Regions from separate parts of the Azonexus sp. GW821-FHT04F04 genome, predicted to be linked through region 2. Evidence: predicted binding sites of a transcription regulator. Region 2 holds the regulator's gene; each other region holds the start of a gene.
The links. The regulator sigma-54, encoded in region 2, starts transcription at its own class of promoters, with help from an activator protein. The targets are predictions, from matches to a motif close to TGGCACGCTTNCTGCTNA.

Region 1 (9,592 bases), on a different contig from region 2:
ACCCCAGTCCCTTGAGGACGGCGCCAAAGAACCCTCGCCGAACGCTCTCTCGATAGGGTTTCGCCCCGTTGCCGTCAGCCGGCGGCGCGACTCTTTCGCACAAAACCGCGGTACCGCTGGGTTCCACGGTCAACCGGAAAAAATACCCAAAATCGAAATCCACCGATCGAGCTCCGGCCAATAAAAGGTTCCTCTTGACCAACAATTGTCGAACGACCGGTGGGGCCTGAAGAGACATGCGGTTTGCTGGTGGAATATGTCCCGTGTTGAAGGCGAATCCGACATCCAGGCTGTAGCCTCACATCGGTCAAATTAGTCAAAACTGCAAGCACCCGCTGCCGCTGCAGCGGGAAACTCATCACGCATCATCCTTGTCGGTCCTTTGCTCAAGGTGTGCTGTTTCTCCTGTTTGCCGATCGGATTGAAAGAAAGAGAACCCTCTGGTGCACTCCACAAAGTGGAAAATTGCGCGCACCTGCCCAACTTTACGTCGGGCAATTTACCCGACAGTTTTGAGGCATGCTATGTCCACATCGACGATTACCGCCTGACCATGTTCGCCTCACCCCCCTTGCGTCCACTTAACCTCAAGCGCCATCTCCTTGTTCGCGTCAGCCTGTTTGCCCTGATCGTGCTTTTCGTCGGGGCCGCAGTGACGCTGCTCGAAGCCCGCTATCGTATCCGCAGCGACATTCAGCGCACGGGCATTGCCATCCGCCTGCTTATCGCCGACGAGATCAATCGCAATTACTCGGTCTACAACGCGCCCCTGGCCGAGCTCAACCTCGACTTGGCCGCCTTAAAGGCGATCGGGCAAGTGCTCAATTTCTGCATCGAGATGACCGATTTCCATAGCCATACCATGTACCGGCAATGTTTTGCCGAAGCAACCAAGCTGCCCGGCCCCGTGGACGACTTCATGCGCAGGGTAATCGGCAGCGATATGGTATATCGGGACAGTATTGGCCATTATCCGGGCATCACCGCCGGGCAACTGGTGGTCACGCCCAATTACGGCAGCGAAGTGCAGGAATTGGCTCGGAAGCTTGGCAACCTCCTAGCGGTCAGCGTGATGATTTTGCTCCTCAGCTTTTTCGTATATCGCCCGGTACGCAATGCCCTGGCACCTTCGGAGGCCATTCTTGGCACCCTCAGACGAATGGAGCAAGGCGATCTCAGCGCCCGCATGCCGAACTTCGCTCTGATTGAGCTGAACAGCATCGGCGAGGGCTTCAACCATTTGGCCAACCGTCTGGAAAGCACTATCCATAGCCAGCAGCGCCTGGCGCACCGATTGCTGTCGGTACGTGAGGAGGAACGCCGGCACCTGGCCAGGGAGCTCCACGATGAATTTGGTCAGTATCTGGCTTCCCTCAATGCCGAAGCAGCCTTTGCCCGGGAGCTGGCCGACGAAGCCGTACCTGCCCTACGTCCCTGCGCGGACTCCATCGTTAAGACCGTCGAGCACATGATGGAAGCCCTGCAACAGATTCTCCATCGCTTGCGGCCCATCGGCCTCGAAGAATTCGGGCTGCTGCCCAGCCTGGAACAGTTGATCACGGGCTGGAATCAGCGGTGCAGGGATACCCGTTTCACGCTCGACGCCGACCCGGTCCTTGGCGACTTGCCGAACAACATCAACGTCAGCCTCTACCGAATTATCCAGGAGAGCATCACCAATGCCGTGCGACATGGCCAGCCGGATCGGGTCGAGGTAATACTGCAGCGCCGGCCAGCAGGCCTGGTGCTGGAGATTCGCGACGACGGCCAGGGCAGTGCCTCCCGTGAAAGCTCCGACAAGTCCGGAAAGCCGGGCGGCTTCGGGCGGCTGGGCATGGAAGAACGGGTCCTGGCCTTGGGCGGCACTCTGAGCATCCTGCCGGCACCGCCGCGAGGAACCCTCGTCAGCGTCTCCCTGCCTTTGGCGGGCGCCGATGAAACCGCCGGGGAGGAAGTGTCATGATCCGCATTCTCCTGGTCGACGACCATGCCGTCGTCCGCGAAGGCTATCGCCGGCTCCTCGAACGCCGCGCCGACCTGCGCGTCGAGGCTGAGGCCGATTCCGCCGAAGAGGCTCTGCAACGACTGCGTGAATTCGAGCCCGACCTGATCATTCTCGACTTGTCGCTACCGAACATGGGCGGCATCGAACTCACCCGCCGTGTACTTCAGCGCCAGCCTGATGCCCGTATCCTGGCCTTCAGCATGCATCGCGACCCGCTTTTCGCGGCACAGGCCATCCGTGCCGGCGCCCTCGGCTACGTGACCAAGAGCAGCAGTCCGGATGTGCTCATCCAGGCCGTGTACAAGGTCGCCCGCAAGGAAAAAGTACTGAGCCCGGACATCGCGCCCGAGATGGCCTTGATTCTGCTGCAGGGTGAGAGCAATCCGGCGGAAGAGCTGAATCCGCGGGAATTCGAAATCCTCCGCCTGCTTCTTGATGGCCTTGGCGTCGAGGAAATCGGCAACATCCTCAGTATCAGTCCCAAAACCGTGCAGAACGTTCACTACCAGATCAAGGCCAAGCTGGGCGTCAGGACGGATATTGAACTCGCCCGCTTGGCCATGAAGCTCAAACTGATCGATTAGCCTGACTGGCAGGATTTCGGTGAGCCTGCGGCCTCAAGGCTGATCGAGGCTGCCAAACGCCTTCGGATAAGTGACTATGCCCCAGGGCATGCCCTTGTTGGCAATGCGCTTGGTCACTTCCAGCTTGTCGGCATCGATCACGATCACCTCGTCGGAACGACCGCAAGTCAGCAGGATCTGTTTGTCATCCGGGGTGAAAGTGAAGTGCCAGCAACGCTCGCCACTCTGGATGTCCTTGATTTTCTCAAGGGACGTGGCATCAAAAACCTGCAGCGTATTGGCCCGCGACGCGGCGACGAAAATGCGCTGACCAGACCGATCGAAGGCAACGCCGTAGGGCGTCTTGCCAGTTTCCACCGTCTTGATCGGGTCGAGCTTGTCATCGAGAACGAGGAGCTTGTTGCCGAATTCGAGCGTCGCAACATAGTGCTTGCCATCCGGTGACACCTTGATGCCGCGCGGCCGGTCGCCGTATTTGCTGGTCGGGACGGTTTTGAGCAGTTTGCCGCTGCGGATGTCATGCAAGGTAATAGTGTTGTCGGCCTCGTTGGTGACGATCATCCGTTTGCCGTCAGGCGTGAACTCGATGCCTTCGGTTTCCGGGCCGCTGGTGATTTCCTTGAGCAGCTTGCCTTTCCTGATATCGACAATGGCGATGCGGGCCGGAACCTTGTCATCATCGTCGTCTTCCTTGACCACGGCTGCGCCGGGCATGGGCGGCGGGCCGCCCTTGGAACTGGGTTCGTAAGTAACAAAGGCCTTGTCGCCGAGAACGCGGACGAATTCCGGATTCTTGCCGATCTTGACCTGCTTGATGACCTTGCGGGTGGCCAGGTCGATGATTGAAACGTTGGCGTCATCCTTGTTGGCAGTGACCAGATACTTGCCGTCGGCCGTGACGCCGATGCCGCGCGGCCCCTTGGCCCCGACGTCGAAGGAGCCGGTCAGTTCGAGTGTCGCCAGATCAAGGACGCCGATGCCGCCATTCTGGTTCGAGATATAGGCCACGCCTGCTGTCTGGGCCTGGGCTGCAGAGGCAATGCCCAAGGCAAGCAGGGCGGCGCAGATGAGTTTTTGGGGTTTTCCGATCGACTTCATTTTCATCACAATCACTCCGATTCGTCCATGCACTTTAGTTTTTCAGCTTATAGACCTGGAACGTATCTCCGGTCTTGTATCCAAAAATCTGATTGCCGCCGGAAGCGACCGCCACGTACTGAACACCATCAATCTGATAAGTAATGGGAGGAGCATTTACTCCGGCGTCCAATTGATCGCTCCACAACACTTGGCCGGTCGTGGCGTCATAGGCATTGAAATCCCCCTCGCCCTCGCCCATGAAGACGAGATTGCCCTCCGTCGCCAACAAGCCGCCCACCAATGGCTGCTCTGTCTTGCGTTGCCACTTGACCTTCCCCGATGCCAGATCAATCGCCGACAACACGCCCCAACGCGGGACATCCATCAGTGGTTCAAGTGTCGTGTATTCCACGGCAGGCTTGCTTGGCGAGGCGGGAATGACCCGCTTGGTGTATTTGACCGGCCAGTGGATCGCCGGTACATACGCAACCAGCTTCTTCACGTCCACGGAAGTCGGCGACCAACTAACCCCCCCAAGCACGCCGGGCAAGATCACCTGGCCTTCCGGAGTTGGGTTGGTAAAGGTATTTTGGTGTGCCACGAACTCATCCGATTTGAGTAGCAACTCGCCGGTCAGGCGATTATGAATATAGTACCAGCCGATCTTGGCGGCCTGGCCTACAGCAGGTACTAGTTTTCCCTTATGGGGGTAATCGAACAGGACCGCCGGGCTGGCCACGTCATAGCCCCACTGGTCGTGCGGCACCTGCTGGTAATGCCAGCGAATTTTTCCGGTATTGACGTCCAAACAAACCAAGGAGACCGTATATAGGTTATCTCCAGGTCTTGAAGTGCCATCCATCTGGGGGGATGGATTGCCGGTACCGAAGTACAACAAACCATTCTTGGCATCTATCGCCGGAGTGGACCACGCCGAGCCGCCACCATACTTGGCCGCCTCGGAATACTTCGACAAATCTGCCCGTTCCTTCTCGATATCCCGATGAAGAGTTATGCCATCGGGCGTCGTTTGACTGAATTCACCCTCCCAATTGACTTGGGCGATCGTGTCGAACTGCCAGACGCGCTTGCCAGTATTCACATCAAACGCTGCCAGGAATCCTGACCGTCCATAATTGCCGGCGAAGCCGACAACCGTACCAAGCGGCGTGCCATCCCGGTCGGAATCCAAATGCAGGCCAAAGCCAACGCCAGTCACCCCGATGAGCACCTTGCCCAGGTAAACCACGGGCGCCATGGCGATCCCGACACCGGATTGGCCAGCAATGCCGGCCTTTCTGAGAGGGTCGGAATCCTTCAGGGAAGCGATGGACTCGCTTTTGACGCTACCGCCGTCCGCCACTTCAATATCCCAAAGAACTTTTCCCGACCTCGCATCCAGTGCGATCAGACGGGCATCCACGGTGCCGATGAAGACCTTGCCATCAGCGACCGCTACACCACGATTCGCCGGGCCGCAGCACATTGGATAATCCTTTTTGCGCCGATGGTCATAGCGCCACAACTGTTTTCCTGTAACGGCATCCAGCGCGACGACATGATTGAATGGCAGAGACAAGAATATGGTGCGATCAACCATGATGGGCGTCGCCTGAAACGTCGCCTTGATTCCACTCTGGTAAGTCCACGCCCTGCTCAGCTTATTCACATTCCCAGTGTTGATCTGGTCAATCCCGGAATACCTCCGGTTGCTGTGATCCAAACCATAAGTTGGCCAGTCGATATCGCCAGCAAAGACTGGCGTGAGAACGAAGGTAGCAACCATCAATAACAGATGTTTATATAAGCGCATTTTTTGAGCCCAGGTATTGGTAATTCTCTGAACGGCTGCAACAGGAGTCTTGCAGCCATTCGTCGCGTGCCCGCCGAGCGGACAGTGTCAGCGTGTGTGCAAGGTCACCCCGTGACGCTTGAAAATCGCGGCCACCGTGCCATCCTTCTGCAATTCCGAAAGAGCGCCGGACAATGCGGCTGCGAGGTCATCCGCCTCGGCCTTGACGGCCATGCCGATAGGCCAGCTCTTCGGGCTCAGCTCGCCGAGCTTAGCCTCGTCGATGGCAAAGCGGGTGTCGCCGGCGAGGGCGCCATCGAGTTCACCGAGCGGCGCCATGATGGCCGAAATGCGGTCTTCGCCGAGTGCCTTGGCGGCCTCTCTGATTGAAAGAAAATGCACGACATTCGAGCGTAGCCTGCCATGCAGCACGCTTCCGAGAAAGGAGGCGGCCAGCGTGTCGACTTCGACGCCAATTTTCTCGCGGGTGAACACTTCGAGCGCGACCGCTGCCGAACCGCTGGGGGCCGGAATGCGCTTGGCGACCCGTGCCATCCCCATCACTTCGTGATGATAGGGGGCAAAAATACGCACTTTGTCGTTGGCCTTGGCGAATTCCGCATCGACCGGCACGCGCATCATCACGTCGGCCGGATTGCCGCGCAGATAGTGGCCTTTCCAGACCATGTTGCGCAGGTCGTCGTTCATGTCCTCGCCAACCATGAAGCCGATGATCTCGGCCTGGAGCCCGAGTTTGGCGGCCAGGGCCTGACCGAGTTCGACGTCAATGCCTTTTCCCGCATCGGAATAAGGGGGGAAATTATTGTAGACGGCGACTTGCAGACGGCCACGCTTGCGGATGTTGTCCATCTGCTCGTCGGCCTGCACCGGGGAAAGGCAGATGAGCAGCAAAGCGGCAAACGCCAGAAAGAAATGGCGGCGGTTGGAACATGTCATACGTTTTCTCCGGAATGTTGAATGGGGTTGCGTGCTGTTAGTCCGGATTCTAGGGATATCAACGCGGGACGGAAGCGCCCGGCGAGGGGGCGGGCAAAATCGGCGCTCACGTCGGGCAAATTGCCTGCCAGCGGCCCCGTTGTCGCTTCCGAGCCGGGGTCAATCACGATCCTGCCGATATAGGTGCCAGAAATTCGCTGGTTAGCGTCGATAAGAAGCGATGGGCAATCGGGTGATATTCCGCACCGATCCGAACAGATTCTGGATTCCTACGGTCAACCGGAAAAAATGGCCAAAATTGAAATCTGCCGTTCCAAACCGGGCGCAACAAAAAGGCGGTCGAACGACCGCTTTTTTGTTGCCTGAGTCAGGCAATCAGGCCGGAATGCCCAGAATAACGTGGCTGGCCTTGATCAGAGCCGAGGCTTCGCTGCCCTCTTTCAGGCCAAGCTCCATGACCGCCTCGTTGGTCACCACGGAGTAGACCGTCGTGCCGCCCGGCAAGGAAATCGCGACTTCGGTATTTACCGCGCCTTTTTGCAGCTTGCTGACTTTTCCCGCCAACTGGTTGCGGGCCGAGAATTTGACGTTGGCCGGGCCGGCCAGCAGCATGACCCACGGCGCCTTGACGTAGGCAACCGCTTCCTTGCCGACGGCCAAGCCGAGCGATTTGACGCTGCCCTCTGTCACGATTGCGACAATTTTGTCGCCACCGGGCATGGTGAGTTCGACTTCGGCGTTGACCGTACCGTCTACCAAAGCGGTGATTTTTCCCTTGAATACATTGCGGGCGCTGACGTTCATGCTGTTCTCCTTGCTGGTTTGAGGGGACTGGCCCGCTTTTCGCTATATACCTGCACAACTAACGCTTTTTCGTCGGGTTGCCTACACTCTAGCCGCTGCCGTCTTGTCATCACAACCACAACGGCGGACTATTTTACGGATATTTCGAGCACCAAAACCTGGGTTATAGTAACCGCTATATAACATTGAACATCACGAAATCATGGATACCATCCTGCATCGCCTGCGTGGCAAACTGGAAGTCGATACCGAGTTCGGCACCTTTCTCGGCGATACCCGCATCCGCCTGCTTGAGGCCATCGACCAGCATGGTTCGATTTCCCAGGCAGCAAAAGCCGTACCCATCTCGTACAAGGCCGCCTGGGATGCCGTTGATGCGATGAACAACCTGGCCGACCAGCCGCTGGTTGTCCGCTCGACCGGCGGCAAGAACGGTGGCGGCACGCTGCTCACCGATCACGGCCGCAAGACCATCGCCCTCTACCGGGCGCTGGAGGCCGAATACCAGGCGGCACTGGAACGCCTGTCGGCCAGCATGAACGATGGCGAAGCGAGCGATTTCAAGCAGTTCAGCAAGCTGCTCAAGCGCATGTCGATGAAAACCAGCGCCCGCAACCAGTTCGCCGGCCATATCGTTGCGCTGCGCGAGGGGCATGTCGATTTCGAGGTGCGCATCAAGCTCGATGACGAAAACGAGATCGTCGCCGTCATCACCGGCGATTCCGCCGAAAGCCTTGGCCTGACGATTGGCATGGAAATCAGCGCCCTGGTCAAATCGTCTTCGGTGCTCCTGCTCAATGACCCAACCGTCAAAACCAGCGCCCGCAACCACCTGTGGGGCGAAATCACCCGCATCCACGACGGCCCGGTCAATGCCGAAATAACGCTGAGCATGAAGAGCGGCAAATCGGTCTGCGCCGTCGTCACCCACGACAGCGTCGACAAGCTCGGCCTCGTCGTCGGCGAGCAGGCCTGCGCCGTGTTCAAGGCCTCGTCGGTCATTCTTTGCAAGTATTCCTGACTCATCCGGAGAACCCGCCATGAAACGTCTGAGCACCCTGATCTTTTCCCTGTTGGCCGTCGCCACGGCCCACGCCGACGAAGTTCAGGTCGCCGTCGCCGCCAACTTCACTGGCCCGATGCAGGTCATTTCCGTGCTCTTCGAGCATGACACCGGCCACAAGACCAATCTGTCCTTCGGTTCCACCGGCAAGTTCTACGCTCAGATCGCCAACGGCGCCCCGTTCCAGGTGCTGCTTGCCGCCGACGACGAAACCCCGGCCAAACTGGTCAAGGAAGGCCACGCCGTCGCCGGCACGCCCTTCACCTACGCCATCGGCACGCTCGTACTGTGGTCGGCCGACGCCAAGCTGGTCGACGCCAAGGGCGAGGTGCTAAAGAAGGGCGGTTTCAAGCACCTGTCGCTGGCCAACCCGAAAACCGCACCGTACGGCGCAGCCGGCCTGCAGGTCATGAACAAGCTCGGCGTCGCCGAGAGCATCAAGCCACTGATCGTCCAGGGCGAGAACATTTCGCAGACGCATCAGTTCATTTCGACGGGCGCCGCCGAACTCGGCTTCGTCGCCTACTCGCAGGTCATCAAGAACGGCGCCATCGGCTCGGGTTCAGGCTGGGTCGTTCCGGCCAATCTCTACGACCCGATCCGCCAGGATGCAGTCATTCTCGCCAAGGGCAAGGACAAGCCGGCGGCCGTTGCGCTGATGAATTACCTCAAGGGCGAGAAGGCTCAGGCTGTGATTAAGTCGTTTGGGTACGAGCTGCGCTGAGAAAATGGTGGTGGATCACGCAAACCCCTCCCCAGCCCTCCCCTTGTCAGGAGAGGGAGCCCGACCAGGCGCGACTGAGGGAGCTCCTCCCCTGACAAGGAGAGGTTGGGAGGGGTTTCGCTCTAGTCCTTCAGCCTCAAATCGTTCGACTTCCGCACCAATGACAATTCCGGTCTAATCAACACCACTTTCATCCAACCAAAAACCCGCCACCATGCTGACAGACAGCGACCTCCAGGCCATCTGGCTGACCACGCGACTGGCCGGGATCACGACCGTGATCCTGCTCCTCGTCGGCACCCCCATCGCCTGGCTGCTGGCGCGCAGCCGTTCGTGGTGGAAGGGGCCGCTCGGCGCCGTCGTCGCCCTGCCGCTGGTCCTGCCGCCCTCGGTGCTCGGCTTCTACCTGCTGCTGGCCATGGGGCCGCACGGGCCGGTTGGCCAGCTGACCGCCTCGCTCGGCCTCGGCGTTCTGCCCTTTACTTTCTGGGGTCTGGTCGTCGCCTCGTCGTTCTATTCGCTGCCCTTCATGGTGCAGCCCCTGCAAAACGCCTTTGAAGGCATCGGCGAGCGGCCGCTCGAA
Region 2 (9,592 bases):
TGATCGCCATGAATCTCGACCAGAAGCAACCCGGTTTTCCAGCTGACGTTCTGCCCCGCTACTTCGAGTCTATTGGCATAGAACACCGGATTGTCGAAGCCGACACCTATTCGGTCGTCAAGGAAAAGATCCCTGAAGGAAAGACCACCTGTTCGCTCTGTTCGCGACTGCGGCGTGGCGTCATCTACCGTACAGCCAAGGAACTCGGCGCCAACAAGATAGCCCTCGGCCATCACCGTGATGACATGGTCCATACGCTATTTCTCAACATGCTTTTCGGCGGCAAGCTCAAGGCCATGCCGCCCAAGCTCGTCACCGACGACAAGGCCCATATCGTCATCCGGCCACTCGCCTATTGCGCCGAGGCCGATATCGCAAAATTCGCGCGCGGCATGGAATTTCCGATCATCCCCTGCAACCTGTGCGGCTCTCAGGACAACCTGCAACGCCAGAAAATCCGCGAAATGATGCAGGACTGGGACAAACGCTATCCCGGCCGTACCGAATCCGTTTTTACCGCCATGCAAAATGTCGTTCCCTCCCACCTGGCAGATGGCGATTTGTTCGATTTCCGTGGGCTCACTCTGGACACTCCTGTCGAAGAGGGCGATATTGCATTCGACCTCCCGGAAATGCCGATCAGCGGGACCATCCCGATAAGCCTTTCGGCATAATGCAGAAGCGGCACGATCAACATATAATGAGCAGTCGTTAATTCATGGACTCCAGGTAGACAATGAGTGCCACGCAACGAAAACTGATTGTGATGTTCGCCGATGTCTCCGGCAGCACCGCGCTTTTCGAGCGTCTTGGCGACAAAGAGGCAATGCACGCAGTTGAACGTTGCCTCAAGCGCATGAAGCGATCCATCGATGGCTACAAGGGCAAGACCATACAGGTCGTCGGAGACGAGTTGCTGGGTGCCTTTGAAACAGCTGAAGATGCATGTCAGGCTGCGATCGACATGCAACAGCGGATCGCCGATCTGCCCCCTGTTTCCGGCCTGAAACTCACTATTCGCATCGGTTTGCATTGCGGAGAAGTGTCTGACGACGGCAAAAAACTCACCGGCTCGGCCATCTCGACGGCCGCGCGTATCGCCGGTATTGCTCGGCGAGATCAGATTTTGTGTAGCTCGCTTCTGGTTGAGGCACTGTCCGAACCCTGCTTCATTTCTGCCGACCCCGTACCAGAACTTGGTAGCGTTCCGGAAGACGGCGAAGCATTAGCGCTTTTCCAGATCAACTGGCCAAACTATCAAGGTGCGACCGCCAATTCGGCACATTCTGCTTTTGGCCCAAGCAGCACAGCCCCCCCCGACCGACTATGCGTTCGCCATCGCGGCAAAGCCTTCCTGCTTGACGATAAAACCCCGGTGCTGACTATTGGCCGCGATCTTGGCTGCAAGCTGATCATCGATGACCGCAAGGCCTCGCGCCAGCATGCTCGGGTCGAACGGCGCAACGATGGCTTCTATCTGATCGATACCAGCACAAATGGCTGCTTCGTCACTCTGTCAGGGCGTCAGGAAGTTATGGTCCGGCGCCATGAAATTCAACTCGAAAGTCGTGGCCAGATCAGTTTTGGCAATTCCGGTAGCGATCCGCTGGCCGATATTGCCGAATTCGAGCACTTGTAAAAAAATCGGCCATCCGCAGATGGCCGACTATTCCCCGTACGGGTTGATTACTTGGCTGCAGCGTCGGCCGCGCACTTCTTCATAAAGCTGTTCTTGGCGGCACCAGCCAGTTTCTTTTCCTTGGCGGCGGTGGCACAAGCTTCGTTTTCCGGAGCAGCACCGGCGTCTCGGGTGCACTTCTTCATGAAGCTGTTTTTCGCGGCACCAGCCAGCTTTTTCTCGGCGGCCTGGGCAGCACAATCATCAGCGGCAAAAGCAGTGGTAGCAGCAAATGCGACAATCAACAGAGCAATCAATTTCTTCATTGGGAGTCCCCTCTATAAGGTTTGAAACGCCGATGTACTATCGGCCATTCATGCGTCATCGTCAAGCATCGTACGTTGCTGGCGATCCATGAAATCCTGCATGCTGTCGATCCCCCGCAACTGAAGAATCGTGTTGCGCACTGCCGCTTCGAGCAAGACTGCCAGATTGCGGCCAGCTGCCACGGGAATGACAACCTTGCGAATCGGAACGCCGAGCACTTCATGGGTTTGGGCATCGAGCGGTAAACGTGGCGCATCGGCTGCCGTCGACGTTCTTTGCAGGTGAACGATCAGCTTGAGTTTCATTTTCCGGCGCGAAGCCGTTTCGCCAAAGATTGTCCGGATATTGAGCAAGCCAAGCCCGCGCACCTCAAGAAAATCGCGCAGCATTCCGGGGCAGCGGCCTTCAATAGTGGTCGGCGCTATTCGGGCCATTTCGACAACATCATCGGCAACCAGCCCATGGCCCCGCGAAATAAGCTCCAGAGCCAACTCAGACTTGCCTACTCCGGAGTCGCCGGTAATCAGGACGCCCATCCCGAGAACATCCATGAAGACGCCGTGGAGGCTGACCGTATCGGCCAGGCGTGCTGACAGGTAAATGCGCAGCAGATCGATGATTGCCGAACACGGCTTGGGTGAAAAAATCAGCGGTGTCGTCAATTGGGTGCAGGTCTCGACCACCAATGGTGGTGGCGTCAGGCCATCCGCGACGATGACGGCTGGCGGTTGGGCCCCGAGCAGATCACTGAGCATCTGTGCGAAGCGACGCTCGCCAATGCGCATGGCCCACTCATATTCCGCCAGACCAAGGACCTGCAGACGCTCCGGATGAATAATATTGATGTGGCCAACCAGATCGGCACCGTAATTATTGGAGCCCTTGATCTCGATGCGGCGGTCAGCATGGGGGACGATATTCCAGCTCAACAGCAACTTTTCGCGGTTGTCCTCGTAAAGCTGAACCAGACTTACGTGACGCACGAACTAAACTCAGCCCTGAAAAAGGGCGACTACGGCGGCTGGATCAGCCGCGGCGTGCAATTTTTCGCGGAATGCCCGATCGGAAAAGTTCTGGGCCAACTCGGAAAGTATCTGCAGGTGCTGCTCGGTCGCTTGCTCGGGAACCAATAGCACGAAGAGCAGATCGACGGGTCGCCCGTCCGGCGAATCAAAAGGAACCGGTGTTGCCAGACGCAGAAAGGCGCCAACGGCTTGTTTCAGCCCCTTGATTCGACCATGGGGAATTGCTACACCCTGACCCAAGCCGGTGGAACCGAGCTTTTCGCGGGCGAACAAGCTATCGAAAATGATCGATCGGGCAAGACCAAGGCGATTTTCGAAAAGCATGCCTGCCTGTTCGAAGACCCGCTTCTTGCTGCTGGCCTCAAGATCGAGCAGAACCTGATCGGTTGATAGAAGGTTGGTTAGGGGGTTCATAGGGAAGGTTGGAAAAACAAAGGCCGCAGCCTGTTACGGTGCGGCCCGTTCAACGCTTATTCAGCGACGGAGTGCAGCCCCGGCTTGTCACCGCGATGGTGGTCCTGGACTTTTTGCTTGTACTTCTGAACCTGACGGTCCAGCTTGTCGAACAAGGCATCGATAGCGGCGTAGAGATCGTCACCGGACTCTTCAACGTGGATGTCCTTGCCAGGCACGTGAAGCGTGACTTCACCTTTCTGCTTGAGTTTCTCAACCGACAACACGACGCTGACGCCGGTTACCTTGTCGAAATGGCGGATCACGGGATCCAGCTTGTTCTCGACGTATTCGCGAAGTGCCGGGGTAACTTCAATGTGGTGACCACTAATCTGCAGATTCACTTTATTCTCCTCTCTCTACAGGGTCTTGCGTAAATTGACCGGTGGGATGTTGAGCGACTCGCGGTATTTTGCAACCGTCCGTCGGGCAACTACGATTCCCTGCTGGCCTAGTATTTCGGATAATTGACTATCCGACAAGGGCTTCTTGCCATCCTCGGCCGAGATCAATTGCTTGATCAGCGCCCGGATGGCCGTAGCAGAACAGGCACCACCGGTATCGGTGGAGACATGACTGCCGAAGAAGTATTTGAGTTCGAAGATGCCGCGCGGCGTCGCCATGTATTTCTGGCTGGTGACACGCGATACGGTCGACTCGTGCAAACCGAGAATGTCAGCGATTTCGCGCAAAACGAGCGGGCGCATGGCGACTTCTCCGTGTTCAAAGAATTGACGCTGACGGTCAACAATGGCCTGCGTAACACGATGAATTGTCTCAAAACGCTGCTGTACGTTCTTGATCAGCCAGCGAGCCTCCTGCAGCTGTGTCGACAGGTTGCCGTTACCACGTCGCTGCTTGGCAAGAATTTCGGCATAAAGACGGTTGATACGCAGGCGTGGGTAAGCGTCAGGATTGATGTACGCCGTCCACTTTCCCTTGAGCTTCTTCACAATCACGTCCGGCGTGATATAGCGCGCTTCAATCTGGGAAAAACGGGCGGCTGGCCGCGGGTTGAGGCTGGTAATCACAGCCTGTGCAGCCTTCAGCGACTCGTCGTCGCAACCAGTCAGACGGCGAATCTTGGTGAAATCACGGGCGGCCAGGAGTTCCAGATGCTTCTGGACGATAGTCAAAGCCAGATCCCGGACCTCATCGCCGCGCGGCAAGGCTTTTAGTTGCAGGGCCAGACATTCCTGCAAATTTCGGGCACCAATCCCGACCGGATCGAAATTCTGGATGTGATGCAGCGCGATTTCGAGCTCTTCGATTTCAATTTCGTACTCCGGCGGCAGCGTTTCCCAGAGCTCCTCCAGCGTAGCCGACAGATAGCCGTCGTCGTCGAGCGCCTCAATCAGGAAGCGCACCAGACTGCGGTCACGCTCCGAAACCTGGGTCATGCCCAATTGCCAGCCGAGGTGATCGCGCAGGCTGATCGTCGTGCCGTGCGTATCCTGTGAATCGCTGTCGTCGTCCTCATCCCGCCCGGCGCCGGTAAAGGTGCCGGCGTCAGCGGCCCAGCGGTCATCGTCGACATCAGAGGGAGCGGAAGGTACGTCCTGCTCGCGGTCGTCACGTGCATCACGCTCTTCGCGCTCGACCCTTTGTTCGCGTTCGCCTTCGGTGGTCTGCGGAGAATCAAATTGCTGAGCGCCGGAAAAAGCCTCGCCGCCCTGTTCGTCCTCGCGCTCGAGCATCGGATTCTCGAGCAAATATCGCTCGATTTCCTGCTGCATTTCGATCGTCGACAACTGCAGCAGTTTGATTGACTGCTGCAGCTGAGGAGTCAGCGCCAGATGTTGGGAGAGTTTTAGCTGGAGTGCCGGCTTCATTGGTTGGGGTCGGTTTCTATCTTCCGGTCAGAGCTTGAAGTGCTCGCCGAGATAAACCTTTCGTACGCTTTCATTATCAACGATTTCGTCCGGCCGTCCAGCCGCCAGAACGTTTCCGGCGTTGATAATGTACGCGTGGTCGCAAATACCCAGCGTCTCGCGGACATTGTGGTCGGTAATCAGGACGCCGATTCCGCGCTCCTTGAGGAAGCGGATAATTTTCTGAATTTCGAGCACGGCGATCGGATCGACGCCGGCAAACGGCTCGTCAAGCAGGATAAACCGTGGATTGGTCGCCAGGGCGCGGGCAATTTCAACGCGACGCCGCTCGCCACCGGACAGTGCCGAGGCATTGACGTGGCGGACGTGGCTGATATGCAGTTCGGCCAGCAACCCCTCAAGGCGATCGTTCAACTCGGCTTGCGGCAATTTGAGCAGCTCGAGGATGGCACGGATGTTTTCCTCGACATTGAGCTTGCGGAAAACCGAGGCTTCCTGCGGCAGATAGGACAGGCCAAGCCTCGCCCGGCTGTGCATCGGCAGGTGAGTCAGGCGATTGTCGTCGATATAGACTTCGCCGCCGTCAGCCGCGACCAGCCCGACGATCATGTAAAAACAGGTGGTCTTGCCGGCACCGTTCGGACCAAGCAGACCGACGACTTCACCGGACTTGACCTCGAAAGAGACGTCTTCGACGACTGTCCGCGCCTTGTAACGCTTCTTGAGATTGTGGGCCGAGAGTTTGGCTGCCGGCATGTTCATTCATCCACTCCCTGCATGGCCCGCCGAATGGCGTCGTTGGAAAAGCCACGATATTGCAGGAAACGCATCTGTTTGCCACGCTCCTCGGCGGTTTCCGGCGGTCGACCGAACTTTTTGGTCCAAATTACCCGGCAGCGTTCGGTTTCATCACCGGCTTCGGGCAGGGCCTTGGCGATGTCGGCATCGCTGACGCCTTGCTGGCGCAACTCCTGGCGCAGTCGCGCATCGCCGTAACGTCTTCCCCGCACTGCAACCCGTTGAGTAGCGTAGCGGCAATCGGAGAGCAGGCGTTCGGCCTGCAAGGTATCGAGCACTGCCGACAGCTCTTCCGCCGATTCGGCATGCGGAGCGAGCTTGGCCTGCAAGCCGGCCCGGCTGTAGTCACGCCGGGTCAGCAATTGCAGGGCGCGGACGCGCAAGTCAGGCATCCGCCGCAGCCGCCTTGGTCGGCTTGATGACGGTGGTGCTGGCCGCTTCGCGGATCTTCGCCTCGATTTCCTGGGCGATTTCCGGGTGCGACTTCAGGAATTCGCGGGAATTGTCCTTGCCCTGGCCGATCTTTTCGCCCTTGTAGGAGTACCAGGCGCCGGATTTTTCGACCAGCTTGTGGGAGACGCCCATTTCGACCACTTCGCCCTGACGGGAAATGCCTTCACCGTAGAGGATGTCGAAGATGGCTTCGCGGAAGGGCGGAGCGACCTTGTTCTTGACGACCTTGACCTTGGTTTCGCTGCCGATGACTTCGTCGCCCTTCTTGATCGCGCCGATGCGGCGGATGTCGAGGCGAACCGAAGCGTAGAACTTGAGCGCGTTGCCGCCGGTCGTCGTTTCCGGCGAACCGAACATGACGCCGATCTTCATGCGGATCTGGTTGATGAAAATGACCAGCGTGTTGGTCTTCTTGATGTTGGCAGTCAGCTTGCGCAGGGCCTGGCTCATCAGGCGGGCGTGCAGGCCGACCATCTGGTCGCCCATTTCGCCTTCGATTTCAGCGCGCGGGGTGAGGGCGGCGACCGAGTCGATGACGATGATGTCAACCGAACCGGAGCGAACCAGCATGTCGGCAATTTCAAGGGCTTGTTCGCCGGTATCCGGCTGCGAGATCAGCAGGTCGCCGACATTGACGCCAAGCTTCTGGGCGTATTGCGGATCGAGCGCGTGTTCGGCGTCGATGAAGGCAGCAACACCGCCGAGCTTCTGCATTTCGGCCACGACTTGCAGACAGAGCGTGGTCTTGCCGGAAGATTCCGGACCGTAGATTTCAACGACGCGACCGCGCGGCAGGCCACCGACGCCCAGCGCGATGTCCAAACCGAGCGAGCCGGTAGACACGACCTGAATGCCTTCGTCGATTTCGGCGTCGCCCATCTTCATGATGGAGCCTTTGCCGAATTGCTTTTCGATCTGTTGCAGCGCTGCGGCGAGCGCCTTTGCCTTGTTGTCGTCCATGGAGTTACCTCGGAAATTTGAGCGGATTATGGCACAGGGGCCAAAGATGGAATAGAAATTGCTGCGTTTGATCGACAGGCTGATTGTTCCGGATATGCCATCGGCAGCCGTCAATTTCACTGATTACACGGAGCAGACGAGGTATATTCCCAGCCCGCTCCGCCATTACTTAAATACTGTGTATAAATACAGTACATTTACCATGATCGCTTGGCAAGAAAATTCTGCATTCAAATCAAGGCTCGGCAAGCTGCTGCTCTGCATTTGGCTGGCCGTCAATGCGCCGCAGAGTTTCGCCAAACCAGCGCCGTGGTACTGGTGGGCGAGCAAGACGACCGACCACCGGGTCTGCGCGCAGACTTCACCTGGAACCGGCTGGTTTCGCGAGAGCACGGCGTTCAGGGACAGCGGCTGCAGTGTCCGGGTGAAAGCATTTTGACGGCCTATTTTCCTCCACCCGATAGCGGTCTGACCGTCATCCACGTCGATAACGAAATCATCGTTGTCGACAAACCGGCCGGGCTGCTCTCCGTCCCGGGGCGCGGGGAGGGCATGGACGATTGCCTGGCGTCGCGCGTCCAGGCCCGTTATCCCGATGCACTGATTGCCCATCGCCTCGACATGTCGACCTCCGGCCTGCTCGTTCTGGCGCGTGGCGCGGAAATGCACCGGCAACTTTCGCGATTTTTCCGCGAACGCCAGATCGACAAACGTTATGTCGCCATCGTTCACGGGCAAATGGTGGAGGATAGCGGCGAGGTTGAGTTGCCGTTGATCTGCGACTGGCCGAACCGGCCGCGACAAAAGGTCGATTTCGAGATCGGCAAGCCGTCGTTGACCCGTTTTCGCGTCGTCAGTCGCGATCCGGAGGCCAACACGACGCGCGTCGAACTCGAGCCGGTGACTGGCCGCTCGCACCAGCTACGCGTCCATATGGCCTCGCTCGGCCATCCGATTCTCGGTGACGATCTCTATGGTGGCGAAGCGACGGCACTGGCTGATCGACTGCTCTTGCACGCCATGGATTTGGGCCTGTTTCACCCGTTGACCGCAGCAGCCATTCAATTTCATTCCGACGCCCCGTTTTGACGCTGCTAAACCGCCCAACGACCGTATAATTTTCGCGTTTTGAACCTTTTTCCCGGTTGACCGTACGATCATGCTGATCTGGTTCGTCGTCCTCTACCTGATGGTTTCCATCGGCATCGGCCTGTTTGCCGCGACCCGCGTCCATAGCGCCAAGGATTTTGCCGTCGCCGGCCGCCATCTGCCGCTGCCGGTCGTCACCGCCACTGTGTTCGCCACCTGGTTCGGCGCCGAAGCGGTGTTCGGCGTCTCCGCCACCTTCGTCAAGGATGGCCTGACCGGCGTTGTCGCCGACCCCTTCGGCTCGTCGATGTGCCTGATCATCGCCGGCGTCTTTTTCTCGCGGAAGCTCTACAAGCTCAACATCCTGACGCTCGGCGACTATTTCCGCCTGCGCTACAACCGCACGGTCGAGGTGCTGACCACGCTGTGCATCGTCGCCAGCTACCTCGGCTGGGTATCGGCCCAGATCAAGGCGCTCGGGCTGGTCTTCAACGTCGTCACCGCCGGTTACGTCAGCCAGACCGCCGGCATGATCCTTGGTGCGGCCATCGTGCTGACCTACACCACCTTCGGCGGCATGCTCTCGGTAGCCATCCTCGACTTCGTCCAGATGGGCGTCATCATGGGCGGCATGCTGTACATCGGCTATGTCGTCTCCGGGCTGACCGGTGGCGTCGAACTGGTCATCAACCATGCCTCGGCCGCCGGCAAGCTCGATTTCTTCCCACCACCCGACCCATGGCTGTGGCTGACCTTCCTCGGCGCCTGGATCACCATGATGCTCGGCTCAATCCCGCAGCAGGACGTCTTCCAGCGCATCACCTCGGCCAAGAGTCAGCGCATTGCGCTGTGGGGCTCGATCCTCGGCGCCTCGATCTACTTCTGCTTCACCTTCGTGCCGATGTTCATCGCCTATTCGGCAACACTGATCGACCCCGAACTGTTCAACGGCCTGATGCAGACCGACTCGCAACTCGTCCTGCCCACCCTGGTCCTCAATCACACCCCGGTCTTCGCCCAGGCCATCTTCTTCGGTG
Region 3 (9,592 bases), 140 kb from region 2:
CAGGGCGAGCGGCAGAGCGCCGGCGGCTTCCGCCTCGCCATCGACCGCTGCTTCACCCTGTCCGGCGCCGGTACCGTCGTCACCGGCACAGCCTTCGCCGGTTCGGTCAAGGTCGGCGATCAGTTAATCCTCACGCCACCCAACAAGCCCGTCCGCGTGCGCAGCCTGCGCGTCCAGGATGCGCCGGCCGAATCCGGCCACGCCGGGCAGCGCATCGCGCTGGCGCTCTCCGGCGTTGAAAAATCCGAAGTCGAACGCGGCCAGTGGATCGTCGCGCCCGGGCTGCACGCCTCGGTCCGCCGCTTCGATGCCAGGATCCGCGTCCTCTCCGGCCAGCCGGCGCTCAAGCACTGGACGCAGGTGCACCTCCACCTCGGCGCCGAAGACGTCCCGGCCCGCATCGGCTTGCTCGGTGCCGACGAGATCGCGCCGGGATGTGAAAATTGGGCCCAAATTGCCGTTGACCGTGAAATCGGCGCGCTGGCCGGCGACCGCTTCATCCTGCGCGACGCCGCGGCCCGCCACACCATCGGCGGCGGCATCGTGCTCGACATCTTCCCGCCCAGCCGCAAGAAGAGCAGCCCGGAACGCCTGGCCATGCTCGCCGCACTGGCCGACGCCAACCCGGCGACGGCGCTACAACTGGCCGCCGAACAACAGCCGGCCGGCGTCGACCTCGCCACCCACGCCCTCAACCGCAATCTCGACGCTGGCACGCTCGGAGCGCTGTGCCAGCAACTGAAGCTCGAAGTCGTCGGCGCCACCGCCTTCGCCCCGAGTCGCTGGCAGGAACTCGAAGCCCGCCTGCTCGCCGCCATCGCCGCCGAGCACGAGCGCGCCCCCGACCTCACCGGCGTCGAACGCGACCGCCTGCGCCGCCTGACCCTGCCGACGCTGTCCCGCCCGGCTTTCGACGCACTGCTCGCCACGCCGCTGGCCGATGGCCGCATCGCCCAGACCAACGCCTGGCTGCACTTGCCGGAACATCGCGTCCAGCTCGCTGTGGCCGACCGCGAGCTGTGGCAGACCTTGAAACAGCTGCTCTCCGCCGAACCCTACGCTCCGCCGCGCGTGCGCGACATCGCCAAGGCCAGCGGCACCGGGGAAGACACCGTGCGCAACTTGTTCAAACGCATCGCCCGCCACGGCGACGCCTGGCCGGTGGCGCACGACCATTTCTTTACCGCCGAAGCCGTCGCCGAACTGGCCCGCAAAGTCGCGGCACTGAACCAACGCGACGGCTGCGCCCGCGCTGCCAGCCTGCGTGACGAGATCGGCGGCGGCCGCAAGGTGGCCATCCACATCCTCGAATTCTTCGACCGCATCGGCTACACTCGCCGCGTGCGCGATACCCATGTTTTACGGGGCTCGCCGGAGCAATTCGGATCATGAACAACGGAAGAGATCGTTCCCCGGTGGGACGGCCGGTCTTCAAAACCGGCAGGACCTGTCAAACAGGTTTGGGTAGGTTCGACTCCTGCTCTCTTCCGCCAGCTATCGTTTGCATTGCATCCATGACTTTGTCGACTTCGCCTCGTCGTGCAATAGCACTGCCTTCGGCTCGTCTTCGCGTCCTGAATGCAATGCAAACGTAGCCCATTTCTCAAACGTTCGACATGGCCCACACTCCCTTCACCGGCACCATCCCCGACGACCGCCTCTACTGCCCGCGCCACGACATGTGGGTGCAGGAAACTGTTGACGGCGAAGTGCTGATCGGCGCGACCAGTTTCGGGATTTTTCTGGCTGGCGAGATCATCGCCTTCACCAGCAAACCGAAGGGGGCGGCGGTGGAGATCGGGCGGGGAATGGGAACGGTGGAGTGCCGCAAGACGGTGCTGGCGGTGCATGCGCCGGTGTCTTTTGTCTTGCTCGAAGGCAACGACGCGGCCGAGGAGCGGCCCAAGCTGGTCAATCTTGAACCGTATGGCAAGGGCTGGATGGCGCGGGCCCGGCCGACGCGCTGGGCCGAGGAAATGCTGACGCTGGTCGATGCGGCTGTCTATCGCCAGCACATTTTGAAGATTGAACCGGAGGCGAGCTTTGGATGACAAACTGGCCTTCCTGATCTGGGCGGCGACGCCCGATCATCCCGAACTGGCCGTTACGCCGCTGATCCACGCGCTGGCGGCGCGGGCGCTCGATGCCGAGGTCGAAATCCACTTTGCCGGGCCGGCCGTGCGCTGGCTGGTCGACGGCGTCGCCGATGCTGCCTACGCCACGCCGGACAGGGAAAAGTCGATCGGCGATTTTCTCCGTGAAGTGCAGCAGGAAGGCGTCATGCTTTACGCCTGCGGCATGGCGCAGGCGCAGTGGGTGAATGCAGGGGAAAGCCTGCTGGTCGGCTGCCGCCATGCCGGGGCGACGGCGTTTGTCGTCCGCGGGCTCGATCCCGAGTGGCGGACGCTGACTTACTGAACCTGAATCAACCCTTGGGCTGGACGCGGCTGGAGGTTTTCTTGACGCCGCCGTGCTCGGTGTCGAAATGCACCATGAAGTAGGTTTCCTCGGTCGACGGGATGCCCTCGACGCGCCATTCCCAGATTTCCTCGCGCAGGTTGTCAAAGACTTGCTTCGTAGCCGGGGCGCCGAACAGGCGGCGGATGTCGTCCTTGCTCATGCCGACGCGGACCTTGCCGTAGTTGGCCTCGTTGAGCACCTGTTCGATCTTGCTGATCACCTGATTGCTGCCGAAGGTGATCATGTAGCAGTGGGTGCCATTCGGTTGCCGGGCGTATTCCCAGGTTGCCGTGCCGTCGTTGTTCCAGTGCACGAAGCCCGGGTCGCCCATGCGGGCGCGGACTTCGGCCTGCGTTGTGATGCCCGGCTTCATTTCCTGCATGTTGACGTAGTCGCAGCCGGGCAGGGCGGCGATGAGGGCCGTCGCGGCGGTCGTGATCCAGGCGGGAAGTTTCATGCGGGCTCCGATGGGGCGGTTCGATCAGGTTGTCGCTTTGCGCGGCTTGCTTTCATAATATCGGACTACCCTAATTTTCGGATATGCCGATGCTGCATCTCGACCCTCTCGCCGCCCACGCCCTGCTTCAGGAGAACCCTGAAGCCGTGCTCATCGATTGCCGGACGGAAATCGAGCACATGTACGTCGGCCACCCGGCCGGCGCCGAGCATGTCGCCTGGCAGGAAGGGCCGGACTGGGAGATCGATCCGGAATTCACCGACAAGGTCAAACGGATCGTGCGCAACAAGCTGGACCGGCCGGTGCTGATCATCTGCCGCAGCGGCCAGCGTTCGATCCATGCTGGTGATGCCCTCGAGACGGCGGGCTTCACCCAGGTCATCAACGTTCTCGAAGGTTTCGAAGGGCCACTCGACGAGAACTATCACCGCGGCACGCTGGCTGGCTGGCGCTTTCGCGGGCTACCCTGGTTTCAGACGTAGGCGCTGGTGGAGCAGGGCGGCGATGCCGCCAACCAGAAGCAGCCCGGCCATGCCGAACGCCATGGTCAGGGTCGAGCCCCACAGGGCGGGGGCGATGAGGGCCGCAGAAATACTGTTGAAACCTGACTGGAAGAAAGTCTGGCAGGAGGCAGCAAGGCCGCGTTGGGCTGGAAAAGGGTCGAGGGCGAAAAGGGTCAGGCTGGGCATGGCCAGCGACATCCCCGTCGTGTAGACAAAGATCGGCATGACGCTCCACGGCAGCCCCGGTGGCAGCACGAGATTGATGATCAGGTTGAAGGTTGCGGCGCCGCCCATGACCATGTAACCGAGCAGGATGGTCCGACTCGGCGATATCTTGCCGGCCAGGCGTCCAGACAGCCACGAACCGCAGATCATGCCACCCATGGCCGGGCCGAACAGCCAGAGAAATCCGGTTTCCGGGACGCCGAGATGGGTCATCAAAAAGACCGGTGCCGACAGCACGTAGACGAAGAATCCGGCGAAATTGAGTGACACTGCCGCGCAGACAAACAGGAAGGCGGGCGAAGTCATGACCTTCCAGTAGGTCGCGCCGAGGTAGGCTGGGCGTAGCGACTGGCGTTTTTCCGGGGGCAGGGTTTCCGGCAGCAGTTTCCAGCAGGCCAGCCACAATGCTGCGGTCGACACGACCAGAAAGGCAAAAACCGAACGCCAGCCAAAGAACATCTGCAGCCAGCCACCGATCACCGGGGCGATGGCCGGGGCCAGCGCAAACATCATGGTGATCTGCGACATCAGTCGCTGGGCTTGGGCGCCGTCGAACAGGTCGCGGACGATGGCGCGGCCGATGACGATGCCGGCGCCGGCGGTGATGCCCTGCATCGCCCGCCAGAACCACAGGTGCTCGATGCGCGTGGCCAGCGTGCAACCGGCCGAGGCGACGGCGAACAGGCCAACGGCAACAAGAATTACGTTGCGCCGGCCGAAGCGGTCGGCAATGGCGCCATGCCATAGGGTCATGACGGCGAACGAGAGCAGATAAATGGACAGCGTCTGCTGCACTTCCAACTGCGTGGCGTTGAGCTTTTCGGCGATCTCAGGGAAGGACGGTAGGTAGGCGTCGATGGAAAACGGCCCGAGCGCCGCCAGCGATGCCAGCAAAATGGCGATGCCGCGCGTCTCGCGCCGGGTCTGCTGCTCAGCCACGGGCGAAACGTCGATACTGGATGGCCTCGGCGACGTGGGCGGCGCGGATGTCGTCGCTGGCGGCCAGGTCAGCAATGGTCCGCGCGACTTTGAGAATGCGGTGCCAGGCGCGGGCCGACAGGTCGAGCTGGGTCGTCGCCTGTTGCAGCAACTTGTTGCCGGTGGCGTCCGGCTGGCAGCCGGCATCGACTTCCTTGGTGCTCAGGCGGGCATTCGGTTTCTGTTGCCGGGCGTGCTGGCGATCCTGGGCTCGCTCGACGCGGGCGCGAACGGTGGCTGACGATTCGCCATCGGTCTTGCCGGCCAGGCTTTCGGCCAACAGGGCGGGAACCTCGATGATCAGGTCGATGCGGTCGAGGAAAGGGCCGGAAAGCTTGCCACGATAACGGGCGATCTGATCGGGCGTACAACGGCATTTGCCTTTCGACGAGCCGTGATGCCCGCATGGGCACGGATTCATCGCCGCGATGAGCTGGAATTCGGCCGGAAACTCGGCTTGCCGGGCGGCGCGGGCAATATGGACGCGGCCGGATTCGAGCGGTTCGCGCAGTGTTTCGAGCACTTTTCGGTCAAATTCCGGGAGCTCATCCAAAAATAAAATTCCCTGATGCGCCAGACTGATTTCACCGGGTCGCGGTGGATTACCGCCGCCGACCAGCGCCACGGCCGAGGCGGTGTGGTGCGGTTGTCTGTACGGGCGAACGCCGAAGGCTTCCGGCCGAAACTGGCCGACCAGCGACAGCACGGCAGCCGAGGCCTTGGCCGCTTCGCCCTGCAGTGCCGGCATGAGGCCGGGCAGGCGGGCAGCGAGCATGGATTTGCCCGAGCCAGGCGGCCCGACCATCAATAAGGAATGGTTGCCTGCCGCAGCAATCTCCAGCGCCCGCTTGGCTTGCGACTGGCCGCGAACCTCGGCAAGGTCTGCGAAAATTGGCTGATTTTCCGGGTTGACCGTGGCAATCGCCTGCGGCAGCGTCTCGCGCTCGGCGAGGTGGGCGCAGACGTCGAGCAGCGAACGGGCCGAGAGTATTTCATTGCTGCCGATCAGCGCCGCTTCACGGGCGCTCGCTTCGGGAAGGATGAAATGCTTGCCATGGCCGGCCGTCTGCAGGGCCATGGCCAGCGCGCCACGAATCGGGCGCAGTTCGCCGGACAGCGACAGTTCCCCGGCAAATTCGTAGTCGGCCAGATGCTTGCCGGGAATCTGCCCGCTGGCGGCGAGGATGCCGAGCGCGATGGGCAGATCGAAACGACCGGACTCCTTGGGCAGGTCGGCGGGCGCCAGGTTGACCGTAATTCGTTTGGACGGAAATTCGAAGCCGGAATTGACGATGGCGGCGCGAACGCGGTCGCGTGCTTCCTTGACTTCGGTGTCCGGCAAGCCGACGAGGGTGAAGCTCGGCAGGCCACTTGCCAGATGAGCCTCGACCGTCACCGGCGGCGCGTTCAGGCCATCCAGTCCTCGACTGTGCGCGATGGCCAGTGCCATGCCGGTAGCCGGGCTACTGGCCCGAGCGGGATTTTTCCAGCGCGTCGACGCGAGCTTCGAGATCCTTGAGCTTTTCGCGGGTACGGGCCAGAACTTGCGCCTGAACGTCGAATTCTTCGCGGGTCACCAAATCGAGTTTTGAGAAAAAGCCGCTCATCACCATCTTGGCGTTTTTTTCGATGTCCTTGGCCGGCGAATTGGCCAGCAGGGCGCTGATCTTGGCGCCGAATTCTTCCAGTGTCTTGGGGTCGAGCATGATGTCCTCCGTGAGGTTTTCAGTTTAACACAGTGGAATTATTGCGGTTTTTGACGGCTGCTCACCTGTGGTGCGTAACGTTCTGTAACCGCACTGTAATGGTGCGACAGGATGGTGCGTGATCCGGTTGGAAGTGGGCAATCCTTTGATTTCGATCAAAAAAATGCCCTGGCACGCCTTCTGCTATTGCTGTATTGCACAAAATTCTTTTTTCACTTTAATCAATCTGTAGGAGAGAAAACATGAAGAAGTCACTAATCGCCCTGGCTCTCGTTAGCGCCTTTGCCGCACCGGCCTTCGCTGAAGAAGCTGCACCGGCCTCTGACCATACCGTTACCGGCAACATCGCTGTCGTCAGCAACTACATTTTCCGCGGCATCAGCCAGTCCCAGAACAAGCCGGCCCTGCAAGGCGGTTTCGACTACGCGCACTCCAGCGGTGTGTATGCCGGTTTCTGGGCCTCCAACGTTGGTTGGGTGGATGCTGGTGGCTACAAGGCTAACAATAGCCTTGAAACTGACTTCTACGCTGGTTTCAAGGGCAGCTTCGCTGAAGATTTCACCTTCGATGTCGGCGCCATCAAGTACTACTACCCGGGTACGGCAGTTGCTGGCAAGGTGACGCCGGATACCATCGAAGGGTATGTCGCGATCGGCTGGAAGTTCGTGACTCTGAAGTACAGCCACACCCTGTCAGAGTACATGGTTGCATGGGGTGACCAGAACACCAGCACCCGCAACAGTAACTATCTCGACCTGTCCGCCAACTATGATCTGGGTAATGGCTGGGGTGTCAACGCCCACGTAGGCCGCCAGGAAATCCGGCGTGTTGCTGAAGCCTCGTACACCGACTGGAAACTGGGCGTGACGAAGGATATCGGCTACGGCGTTGTTGGCTTGGCTTATTCGGATACCGATGCTCCGAGCTGCAACAAGGACGCCGTTACCTATTGCTGGGGCGGCAAGAGCGTCGCTAACCCAACCGCCATCCTGTCCTTCACCAAGACTTTCTAAGCAAGCTTAAAACCTCCCCCGCTTGTGCACCGGCCGGCGCCGGCGGGGGAATTACAAGTCTCAACTTTCTGGGGAACTAGCCATCATGAAATTCGTTACCGCCATCATCAAGCCGTTCAAGCTTGACGAAGTGCGTGAAGCGTTGTCCGCCATCGGCGTGCAAGGCATCACGGTCACTGAAGTGAAAGGTTTCGGCCGGCAGAAGGGCCATACCGAGCTGTATCGGGGCGCCGAGTATGTCGTCGATTTCCTGCCCAAGGTAAAGATCGAAGCTGCCGTCAAGGCTGAGCAGCTGGATCAGATCATCGAAGCCATCGAAAAATCGGCCAGCACCGGCAAGATCGGTGACGGCAAGATCTTCGTCTTCGACGTCGAGCAGGTCATTCGTATCCGGACCGGTGAAACCGGTACCGATGCCCTCTAAGGAGCCACAAATCATGAAACGTCTATTTGCATTGCTGGCTCTGGTCGGTGCCGTCGGTTTCGGCGCTCCGGTCTGGGCTGAAGAAAAGGCTGCGGCGCCTGAAGCTGCCGTTGCCACCGCGCCGGCTGCTGCTCCGGCTGCCGCCGCCCCCGCTGCTGCTGAAGCCACGCCGGCTGAAGCTGCCCCGGCCGCTGCTCCGCTGGTTGCCAACAAGGGCGACAACGCCTGGGTGATGGTCTGTGCCGCTCTGGTCATCCTGATGTCGATCCCCGGCCTGGCCCTGTTCTACGGCGGTCTGGTGCGCACTAAGAACATGCTGTCGGTGCTCATGCAGGTCTTCGTCACCTTCTCGCTGATCTCGGTTCTCTGGGTGATCTACGGCTACTCCGCCGCCTTCACCGAAGGTAACGAGTTCTTCGGCGTCCTCGACAAGCTCTTCCTGAAGGGTGTCACGATCGAATCGGTTGGCGCGACCTTCTCCAAGGGGGTCGTCATCTCCGAACTGGCCTTCGTGATCTTCCAGGGCGCTTTCGCTGCCATTACCTGCGGGCTGATCGTCGGTGCCTTTGCTGAGCGTGCCAAGTTCTCCGCTGTGCTGGTCTTCATGGTCATCTGGTTCACGCTGTCCTACATCCCGATGGCACACATGGTCTGGTACTGGGCGGGTCCTGATGCCTACATCGATGCTGCTGCTGGCGAAGCTGCCGGCAAGACGGCTGGCTTCCTGTTCCAGAAGGGCGCGCTCGACTTCGCCGGCGGTACCGTTGTGCATATCAACGCCGCTGTTGCCGGTCTGGTCGGTGCCTACATGGTTGGCAAGCGTACCGGCCTGGGCAACGTTTCGATGGCTCCGCACTCCCTGACCTTCACGATGATCGGTGCTTCCCTGCTATGGTTCGGCTGGTTCGGCTTCAACGCCGGTTCCGCCCTCGAAGCCTCCGGCGGTGCTGCTCTGGCCATGGTCAATACCTGGGTTGCTACTGCCTGTGCAGCGCTGTCCTGGATGTTCGCTGAATGGATCCTGAAGGGTAAGCCTTCCATGCTGGGTGCTGCTTCCGGTGCTGTTGCCGGTCTGGTGGCGATCACCCCGGCAGCCGGCTTCGTCGGTGTCATGGGCGCCATCATCATCGGTCTGCTGGCTGGCATCGTCTGCCTGTGGGGCGTCAATGGCCTGAAGAAGATGCTCGGTGCTGACGACTCCCTCGACGTCTTCGGCGTCCATGGTATCGGCGGCATCCTCGGTGCTGTCCTGACCGGTGTCTTCGTTGATCCGGCCCTCGGCGGCACGGGTGTCTATGACTACGTGGCCAACGCTGTTGCCCCGTTCGACATGACGACGCAAGTGATCAGCCAGCTGTGGGGTGTCGGTACCGTGGTCGTCTGGTCCGGTGTCGTTTCCCTGGTGGCTTACAAGCTGGTCGATATCGTTATCGGTCTGCGTGTGCCGGAAGAAGAAGAGCGTGAAGGTCTTGACCTCACCTCGCACGGCGAAACCGCTTACCACCACTAAGATTTATCTCTGTAGTCTCTCTCCCTTCGGGCACCCTCGGGTGCCCGTTTTTTTTTGCGGAGAAGCTTTTTGATTTTGGCTGTTTTTCCCGGTTGACCGTGGAATCGGCTATCCGGCTACGCTGTTCCGGCGGAACGCGGGCTTACTTGATCAGCGGCAGGAGCTGGCGGAAGTCGTCGGTGCCGGCCTGCTGTAGCCACTCGAAAAGCGCCATTTCAGTCGTGACGATTTGAACGCCACCGGTCCGCATCCGCTCGATGGCGGCGCTGCGGTTTTCCGGCGTCCGTGACGACGTCGCATCGGCAACCAGATAGAC

Region 1: AC07TV_RS06870 (TOBE domain-containing protein) is a predicted target of sigma-54. The motif match lies at 7,251-7,268, and genes of this name have one in related genera.
Region 3: AC07TV_RS00110 (TorF family putative porin) is a predicted target of sigma-54. The motif match lies at 6,499-6,516, and genes of this name have one in related genera.

What each region holds. Positions count from the first base shown of each region.
Region 1 is NZ_JBWKSX010000002.1:307,228-316,819, forward strand. Features, by position in the region: gene AC07TV_RS06840 (sensor histidine kinase) at 422-1,963, shown strand; gene AC07TV_RS06845 (response regulator) at 1,960-2,589, shown strand; gene AC07TV_RS06850 (YVTN family beta-propeller repeat protein) at 2,623-3,693, opposite strand; gene AC07TV_RS06855 (pyrroloquinoline quinone-dependent dehydrogenase) at 3,722-5,482, opposite strand; gene AC07TV_RS06860 (substrate-binding periplasmic protein) at 5,570-6,418, opposite strand; gene AC07TV_RS06865 (TOBE domain-containing protein) at 6,794-7,222, opposite strand; gene AC07TV_RS06870 (TOBE domain-containing protein) at 7,425-8,243, shown strand; gene modA (molybdate ABC transporter substrate-binding protein) at 8,263-9,009, shown strand; gene modB (molybdate ABC transporter permease subunit) at 9,224-9,592, shown strand, end outside.
Region 2 is NZ_JBWKSX010000001.1:156,568-166,159, reverse strand. Features, by position in the region: gene ttcA (tRNA 2-thiocytidine(32) synthetase TtcA) at 1-674, shown strand, start outside; gene AC07TV_RS00790 (FHA domain-containing protein) at 737-1,639, shown strand; gene AC07TV_RS00785 (hypothetical protein) at 1,687-1,944, opposite strand; gene hprK (HPr(Ser) kinase/phosphatase) at 1,993-2,928, opposite strand; gene ptsN (PTS IIA-like nitrogen regulatory protein PtsN) at 2,938-3,384, opposite strand; gene hpf (ribosome hibernation-promoting factor, HPF/YfiA family) at 3,441-3,767, opposite strand; gene AC07TV_RS00765 (RNA polymerase factor sigma-54) at 3,783-5,255, opposite strand; gene lptB (LPS export ABC transporter ATP-binding protein) at 5,283-6,017, opposite strand; gene recX (recombination regulator RecX) at 6,014-6,445, opposite strand; gene recA (recombinase RecA) at 6,438-7,466, opposite strand; gene AC07TV_RS00745 (hypothetical protein) at 7,525-7,905, shown strand; gene AC07TV_RS00740 (pseudouridine synthase) at 7,899-8,555, shown strand; gene AC07TV_RS00735 (high affinity choline transporter 1) at 8,626-9,592, shown strand, end outside.
Region 3 is NZ_JBWKSX010000001.1:16,758-26,349, reverse strand. Features, by position in the region: gene selB (selenocysteine-specific translation elongation factor) at 1-1,392, shown strand, start outside; tRNA gene AC07TV_RS00150 (tRNA-Sec) at 1,398-1,493, shown strand; gene AC07TV_RS00145 (glycine cleavage system protein H) at 1,617-2,051, shown strand; gene AC07TV_RS00140 (DsrE family protein) at 2,044-2,418, shown strand; gene bamE (outer membrane protein assembly factor BamE domain-containing protein) at 2,426-2,917, opposite strand; gene AC07TV_RS00130 (rhodanese-like domain-containing protein) at 3,007-3,399, shown strand; gene AC07TV_RS00125 (multidrug effflux MFS transporter) at 3,379-4,584, opposite strand; gene AC07TV_RS00120 (YifB family Mg chelatase-like AAA ATPase) at 4,577-6,073, opposite strand; gene AC07TV_RS00115 (accessory factor UbiK family protein) at 6,087-6,329, opposite strand; gene AC07TV_RS00110 (TorF family putative porin) at 6,572-7,342, shown strand; gene glnK (P-II family nitrogen regulator) at 7,428-7,766, shown strand; gene AC07TV_RS00100 (ammonium transporter) at 7,780-9,276, shown strand; gene AC07TV_RS00095 (hydrolase) at 9,419-9,592, opposite strand, start outside.